DNA from 3 places in the Streptomyces sp. NPDC091387 genome. Region 2 is predicted to be linked to each of the others. Evidence: riboswitches for the same ligand, from Rfam matches in the RefSeq annotation. Region 2 holds a riboswitch; each other region holds the start of a gene.
What was found. A riboswitch is a leader RNA that binds a small molecule or an ion and turns the genes downstream of it on or off. The one in region 2 is predicted to bind cyclic di-AMP.

Region 1 (2,254 bases), on a different contig from region 2:
CGCCGCCGCGGGGCCACCCGCCGTACCGCAACGCCCCTAGCCGGGCCGCACGCTCCCGTAGATCGGCATGTAGTAGATCGATTCCTCGCGCACGTTCGCCCCCGGCTTCGGCGCGTGGATCATCATGCCGTCGCCCTTGTAGATGCCGACGTGGCTGATGTCGTCGTAGAAGAAGACCAGGTCCCCCGGCTGCAGATCCGCCGTCGCGATCCGGGTCCCGACGTTCACCTGGTCCCAGGTGGTCCGCGGAATGCTGACGCCCGCCGCCCTCCAGGCCGCCTGGGTGAGCCCCGAGCAGTCGTACGAGGACGGGCCGGTCGCCCCCCAGACGTACGGCTTGCCGATCTGGGCCCTGGCGAACGCGAGGACCTTCCCGGCCTTCGTCGTCGCGCTGCTGTCCGAGCCGCCGGAACCCGTCCCGGTGCCCGAGCCGCTCCCGGTGCCCGTGCCGGTCCCGCCCCCGGCCTCCTTGGCCTTGCGGTCGGCCTCCGCCTTCGCGGCGGCCTGCTTCGTCGCCAGCTCCGCCGCCTTGCGCCTGGCCTCGTCCTTCTTCTTCTGCTCCAGCTCGGCGAGGCGCGCCTTCTCCTCCGCGGTCAGCTTCGACAGCAGCGTGCGGGCCTCGGCCAGCTTGTCCTGGACGTTCTGCTTGCTGGTGCGCAGCCGGGTCTGGGACGTGGTGAGCGTCTCCAGGCTCGTCACCGCCTCGGCACGCTTCCTGGACGCCTCGGCCTGCTTCGTACGGAAGTCCGTGACGGCCTGCTGCTGGTTCGTGGCCATCCGGTTCATCAGGTGGGTCTGGTCGAAGAACGACTGCGGGTCGTTCGCCAGGAAGAAGGTGGCGGTCGGCGCGAGCGCCCCGTCGCGGTACTGGGCCGCGGCGTAGTTCCCGAGCGTCCGGCGGGCGTCGTTCAGCTTGTCGGCGCGCTGGGCGATGTCGTCCAGCAGCGTGTCCACCTCGGTGCGCTGCTTGGCGGACGCCTCTTTCGCCTGGTCGTAGTGCTGGGTCGCGGTACCCGCCTGCCGGTAGAGGTCGTCGACCTTCTTCTGCACGTCCTCGATGCTGGGCTTCGGGGCCGGGGCCGCCAGCGCGCTCTGCGTGGACAGCAGGGTCACCGAGGCGAGTGCGACCGTCGTGAATCCGATGGCCGGGGTGGTGCTGCGCACCCGGGGGCGCGGTTTGCGATGCGACGCCAAGGCCGGCATCTCCTTCCGTGGACCGCCTACCGGGTTAGCTGTCGGGTTCGGGCGGAACGGAAGGCTGCCCTACGGTCCTGGTGGGGCATTTCGGACCGATTCACCCCGGTGCTGCGTGTGGGTCCCCGGTTCCGGACTCCGTACGGGCAGCCCGGATTCGGCGTGGACGTCCGCTCGGCGTGGATCGCCTCTGGGGGTACGGGCCGCCCGAACGTGCACGCTAGCCAATTCATGGTGCCGCTGTGAAGGTTGATGTTCGAAATGCCCGATACATTTTCGTGACCTTGCCGAAGTGGACGCGGTGCGGGCAGGTCAGGCACGGGAACCGGCCACGCAGCGTGGGTCCGGCATCGCTCAGGGTGGCCGCGCGGAGGTGTGCGGTTCGCCATGTGAGCCCGGGGTGTCAGTAGGGCCGCCTAGACTCGGACAGCGATGAGCAGCCTCTTTGACGACAGTTTCCTGGCCGGCCTCCAGCACACGGAGGAAGGGCCCCCGCCGCCCCCCGAGGACTCCGCACCCGAAGCGGTGCCGGAGGACCTCTTCGGGGGCGTGTTCGACGGGCCCCCGCCGCCCCGCGACGCGTACTACCGCGACGGGGCCCACCGCCCGGTGATCGACGCCGCCGCGCTGCTCGACGGGCTGAACACCGAACAGCGCGCCGCCGTCGTGCACGCGGGATCCCCGCTGCTCATCGTCGCCGGGGCCGGCTCGGGCAAGACCCGGGTGCTGACCCACCGCATCGCCCACCTGCTCGCCGAGCGGGGGGTGCACCCCGGCCAGATCCTGGCGATCACCTTCACCAACAAGGCCGCCGGCGAGATGAAGGAGCGCGTCGAGCAGCTCGTCGGCCCCCGCGCCAACGCCATGTGGGTCATGACCTTCCACAGCGCGTGCGTCCGGATCCTGCGCCGCGAGTCGAAGAAGCTCGGCTTCACGTCCTCGTTCTCGATCTACGACGCCGCGGACTCCAAGCGGCTGATGGCCCTGGTCTGCCGTGATCTCGACCTCGACCCGAAGCGCTTCCCGCCGAAGTCGTTCACGGCGAAGGTGTCGAACCTCA
Region 2 (2,254 bases):
CCGCCATGGTCGCGCTGCCCGGAGCTGATTTCACCGTCGTCGTGCGCAACGCCCTCGCCTCGCGGTCGGCGGGGGTGGCGACCGCGCTCGGTGTCGCCGGGGGCCTGCTCGTCCACACCGCGCTCGCCGTCGCCGGACTGGCCGCCGTACTGGTGGCGGTCCCGGTGCTGTTCCGTACGGTTCAGCTCCTCGGCGGGGCGTACGTGCTCTACCTGGGCATCAGCGCGCTGCGCACCGCCCTGCGCCGCGACGGGCGGGCGCACGCCGCCGAAGCCGCGGGGGAGCGGCCGGACGGCGGGCAGGCCGTCATCGGGACCCGACGCGCACTGCGCCAGGGCTTCCTGACCAACGCACTGAACCCCAAGGCGCCGGTGCTCTTCCTCAGCCTCCTTCCGCAGTTCGTCCCCACCGGGGCCGACCCGCTGCCCAGGACGCTGCTGCTGGCCGCGATCGTCGTGCTGCTCGCACTGGTCTGGTTCCCGGCCGTGGCGCTCCTGGTGGACCGCCTGGGCCGGTGGCTGCGCCGGCCGCGCACCGCCCGCGCGATCGAGGGCGGCAGCGGCGCGGCACTCACCGCACTCGGGGCTGTGCTGGTGACCGGTACCCTGCTGCGCTGACCTCAGGTGCGGATCCGATGGCGGGGCGGAGGCGTCAACGGACCCGCCCGTAGTAGACGCTCTTCGTCCAGATCCTCTCCAGCCGGACCACGGCGCCAGTCTTCGGCGAGTGCCAGATCTTGCCGCTGCCCGCGTAGATGCCCACGTGGAAGACGCTGCGGCCGGAGTGGAAGAAGACCAGGTCGCCGCGTTGCCGCTTCGAGGCCGAGATGTGGCGGGTCTTGTTGTACTGCTGCTGGGCCGTGCGCGGGAGACTTTTGCCCGCCTTCTTGAACGAGTACAGCGTCAGCCCTGAACAGTCGAAGCGGCTGGGGCCGCTCGCGCCCCACCGGTATGGCGATCCCTTTTTCGACGCGGCGATGTTGAGCGCCTTCATCGAATGGGTCGCGGCCTGGGCGTCGGTCACGGCGCCGGGGACGAACAGCGTGCCACCGACAGCGGCGAGAGTCATGACCGAGGCCGTCGCGGCCCGGCCGAGCAGAGACGGGACATGAACCTGCGCACTCATGCGCAACCCTTCGTCAGCCGCCTGTGAAGGATGACCTGTCGGGTTCGGGCTGGCGAAGTTGCCCGGCCGCACAAGGCGGCTTCACCCCGAGGGACAACCGGAGATCCGGTCGGCCCGTTGTGCTCGGGTCCTCCACTCCTGCCGATCCACTCCTGTCGACCAGGCATCCGGACAGCGGCAGGACTCGGCGTCCGCCCGGACCGCCCCGCCGCGGTGGCGGGGGCTTGTCGTCCCAGGGATCTTGACTCACCGAACGCCGGATTTCCGAGGTGAAACAGTGATATGTGAGGCTCGTCACGGCTGGGCTGTTCGGGTGGACAGGGGGCCTTTCGGGGCGTTGCCGGAGGCCCCCTGCCGGTGCCGTACCAGCGGCGGAACGGGAGATTTCACCCATAGCCCATCTCGAAAGCGCAAGTTGAGCTGTCCCTCGTGCGAGGTATCGCCTACGCCGAACGAGCGAGATAATTCGGTCCACCCGTCGGGCGTGTCGGCGCAGGTGAGTTGATCAACTCGTCCGGGCCGGCGGCACGGTGACCCGCCCGGCGCGACGCTCGCCGTCCAGTACCCGCAGCGCCCGCGTCAACGTGGCGGAGTGGATCCGGGCTTCACCCCGCTCATGCATCAACGCGAGCGCGTCCCGCAGCGCCGCGGCGTGCGAGGCGAGCGCCTGCGCGGCGCGCAGGGCCCGGTAGGTGTCGTCGGCGTGGGCCGGATTGATCCGGCCCACCTGGTCGACGACTTGCAGATAGCGGTCGATGAACTCGCCCTCCGCGCGGGTCAGGGCGGGCAGCGGCGGGAACTCCGGTGGCTGCATCGGGGGTTCACCGCGCGACGGGCGGCGGCGGCACGGGCCCCCGGCTCTGCACGATGTGGTCGATCAGCCCATAGGCCTTGGCGCCCTCGGCGTCGAGGATGAGATCGCGCTCGGTGTCGGCGGTGACCTGTTCGGCGGAGCGGCCGGTGTGACGGACCAGCATGCCCGTCAGCGTCTCGCGCATCCTGGCCAGTTCCCGGGCCTCGATCTCCAGATCGGATGGCTGTCCCTGTACCGGTTCGGCGAGTTCCGGCTGCTGCAGCACGACCCGTGCGCCGGGCAGCGCGTGCCGTCGGCCGGGGGCTCCCGCGGCCA
Region 3 (2,254 bases), 140 kb from region 2:
GCGGTCGTTCGCACGCGTTCCGCCGGGTGTGCCGGCGTAGGCGGAGGGGGCGGCGATGCCGGCCCCTGCCATCAGGAGGAACGCGGCCGCCGCGATGGCGGCCGAACGGTTGGTGCGCACGAGCGGCTCCTCGGTTCAAGGATGACCGGGCGAGTCCGGGGGGACGCCGGGAAGGGCCCGTTTCCTTCCTGGCGCCCCGTTCGACCGCCTATGAGGCGTAAGGGTTGTACGGCACGAGAAAAGGGGTGGGAGGGAGCCGCTCGGCTCCCTCCCACCCCTGCGCGTCCTGCTCCCCCCGAAGGCGGAGCGGCGGTATGTCAGTAGGCCCCGAAGACGTTGTCGATCGAGCCGTACGTGGCCGCGGCGTAGTTGCACGCTGCGGTGATGTTGGCGACGGGGTCGAGGATGTCCGTCGAGGTACCGGCCACGTGGTACGCCTCGAAGGTGGGCTGGATCACCTGGAGGAGGCCCTTGGACGGGGTGCCGGCGGCTGCGTTCGAGTCCCAGTTGTTGACGATCTGCGGGTTGCCCGAGGACTCGCGGATGACGTTGCGGTGGATGCCGTCGTAGCTGCCGGGGATGCCGTTCTGGGCCATCACGGCCAGCGACTCCTTGATCCAGCCGTCGAGGTCGTCGGTGTACGCCGTCGCGGCCTGGGCCGGAGCGGCGGTGTCGGTCACCTCGGCGATGGGCGTGACCGTCCGCTGGGAACGGTCGGCGCGGTCGGTGCCCTCGGCCCGGTCGGACGACTGCGAGGCGTCGGCCGCGGGCTTGGACTCCGTCGCGGGCTTCGCCTTCGATTCGGCGGCGGGGGCCGCCTTGGGCGCGACGGCCGCGGACTTGGCGCCGATGGTCAGCTTGAGGCCCGGGTGAATCAGGTCGGGGTTTCCACCGATCACACTCCGGTTGTCCTTGTAGAGCCGCTCCCAGCCGCCACTGAGGGAATGTCCCCGGGCGATCTTGGAAAGCGAATCGCCGGAGATCACGGAATAGACGGTGGACTCCGTCTTGTTGACGGCAATTCCCTTGGCCGCAACGGAAGTCGGTGCCGCCGCCCTTTCCGCGACGACAGCGTGTGCCGGTGCGGCAGAAGCCGATCCGGCCCCGATCAGGGGGAGCGCGAGAACGACTCCGCCCGTGCTCACGGCGATGAAACCGCGGGTCAGGGAGGTGGACTTGGAACGACGGTGCTTACCCATGATGGGCATGGCGCATTTCCTCTCCGCCGCCTGCGAGGTGAGCTGTCGGGTTCGGACTGGAGATGTCCGGCCGCACGTGATGGCGACTTCACCCCTAGCCGCTCCGGATACCGGACCGGCGGCAAACCTGGGTCCCCCGCTCCTGCCGTACGTGAGTGGGTCGGGTTACCGGACGGCGGCAGGATTCGGCGTTCCATCCGGATTGACGGCGACCGTAAGCGAGAAACACCGAGCGAAACAAGCCCTGAATTCCGGATCTCAATTGATTCGCAAGATCAATTAAAGGAAACGCCCACCATCAGACCTTCACGAGGAAGTCAACTTTCTTGGCGCAACAGAGAACCGAAGCCGGACGCCCCGCGCCCGGAGCCGGGAGAGTGACGCTGGCCACTGAGCCCGAAAAGGGCGATTTGCTCAATATTCGTAACTTTTGAGGCACAGAAAAGGGACTCTGAGGTTTATTAGTAACTACTCAGATTAATTACTCAATCAGGACATTTTGACTGGCTTCGTGAGGGCCTCGGGCAGGAGGGCCCGGCCGACAACGGCAACGCCACGCGTCCGCGGGCAGGCGCGGGCCCGATTGCGAGACGTCCCGGCACGACCCCGGCTTCAGCCCTCGCGTCGGAGCCGCGCCGAGAGGTGGTGCTGGAGCGGCAGACCGACCGCCGCGAGGTCATGGACGAATTCGAGCGTGCCGTCGTCCGTCAGGGTGTAGCGGCGGCGGGTGGCGCTGACCTCCTTGGCGGTGGGGGCGAGCGCGACCTGATGAGTGGCGAGGTCGGCCGTACCGTCGGCCGCGCGGCCCGTCAGGATCTCGGCGATACCGGTGGGCTGGGTGATCAGCGCCTCCACGCGCCCGTCCGGCTGCATCCGCCACCAGCCGCTCTCCCTGGCCGACGGCCGCAGCGGGGTGCCTTCCGCGTCGATGAGCCAGGCGCGCGTCTCGTAGTGGAGGAAGGGACGCCCGTCGTGACTGAAGGTCACCTCCTGCGCGTACCGGAACTCCTCGGCGAGCGTCGGATACTCGCCGCGGCCCCGCCCGGTCCAGGTGC

Region 1: linked by a shared signal. The riboswitch ahead of ACIQM0_RS22290 (NlpC/P60 family protein) and the one ahead of ACIQM0_RS10415 (C40 family peptidase) in region 2 are both predicted to bind cyclic di-AMP.
Region 3: linked by a shared signal. The riboswitch ahead of ACIQM0_RS09750 (transglycosylase SLT domain-containing protein) and the one ahead of ACIQM0_RS10415 (C40 family peptidase) in region 2 are both predicted to bind cyclic di-AMP.

What each region holds. Positions count from the first base shown of each region.
Region 1 covers NZ_JBIVTZ010000010.1:248,628-250,881, forward strand. The annotation lists gene ACIQM0_RS22290 (NlpC/P60 family protein) at 37-1,203, opposite strand; cyclic di-AMP (ydaO/yuaA leader) riboswitch at 1,202-1,367, opposite strand; gene pcrA (DNA helicase PcrA) at 1,627-2,254, shown strand, end outside.
Region 2 covers NZ_JBIVTZ010000004.1:224,005-226,258, reverse strand. The annotation lists gene ACIQM0_RS10420 (LysE family translocator) at 1-617, shown strand, start outside; gene ACIQM0_RS10415 (C40 family peptidase) at 652-1,125, opposite strand; cyclic di-AMP (ydaO/yuaA leader) riboswitch at 1,129-1,325, opposite strand; gene ACIQM0_RS10410 (hypothetical protein) at 1,631-1,939, opposite strand; gene ACIQM0_RS10405 (ATP-dependent Clp protease proteolytic subunit) at 1,947-2,254, opposite strand, start outside.
Region 3 covers NZ_JBIVTZ010000004.1:84,763-87,016, forward strand. The annotation lists gene ACIQM0_RS09745 (esterase) at 1-120, opposite strand, end outside; gene ACIQM0_RS09750 (transglycosylase SLT domain-containing protein) at 318-1,208, opposite strand; cyclic di-AMP (ydaO/yuaA leader) riboswitch at 1,214-1,400, opposite strand; gene ACIQM0_RS09755 (FABP family protein) at 1,812-2,254, opposite strand, start outside.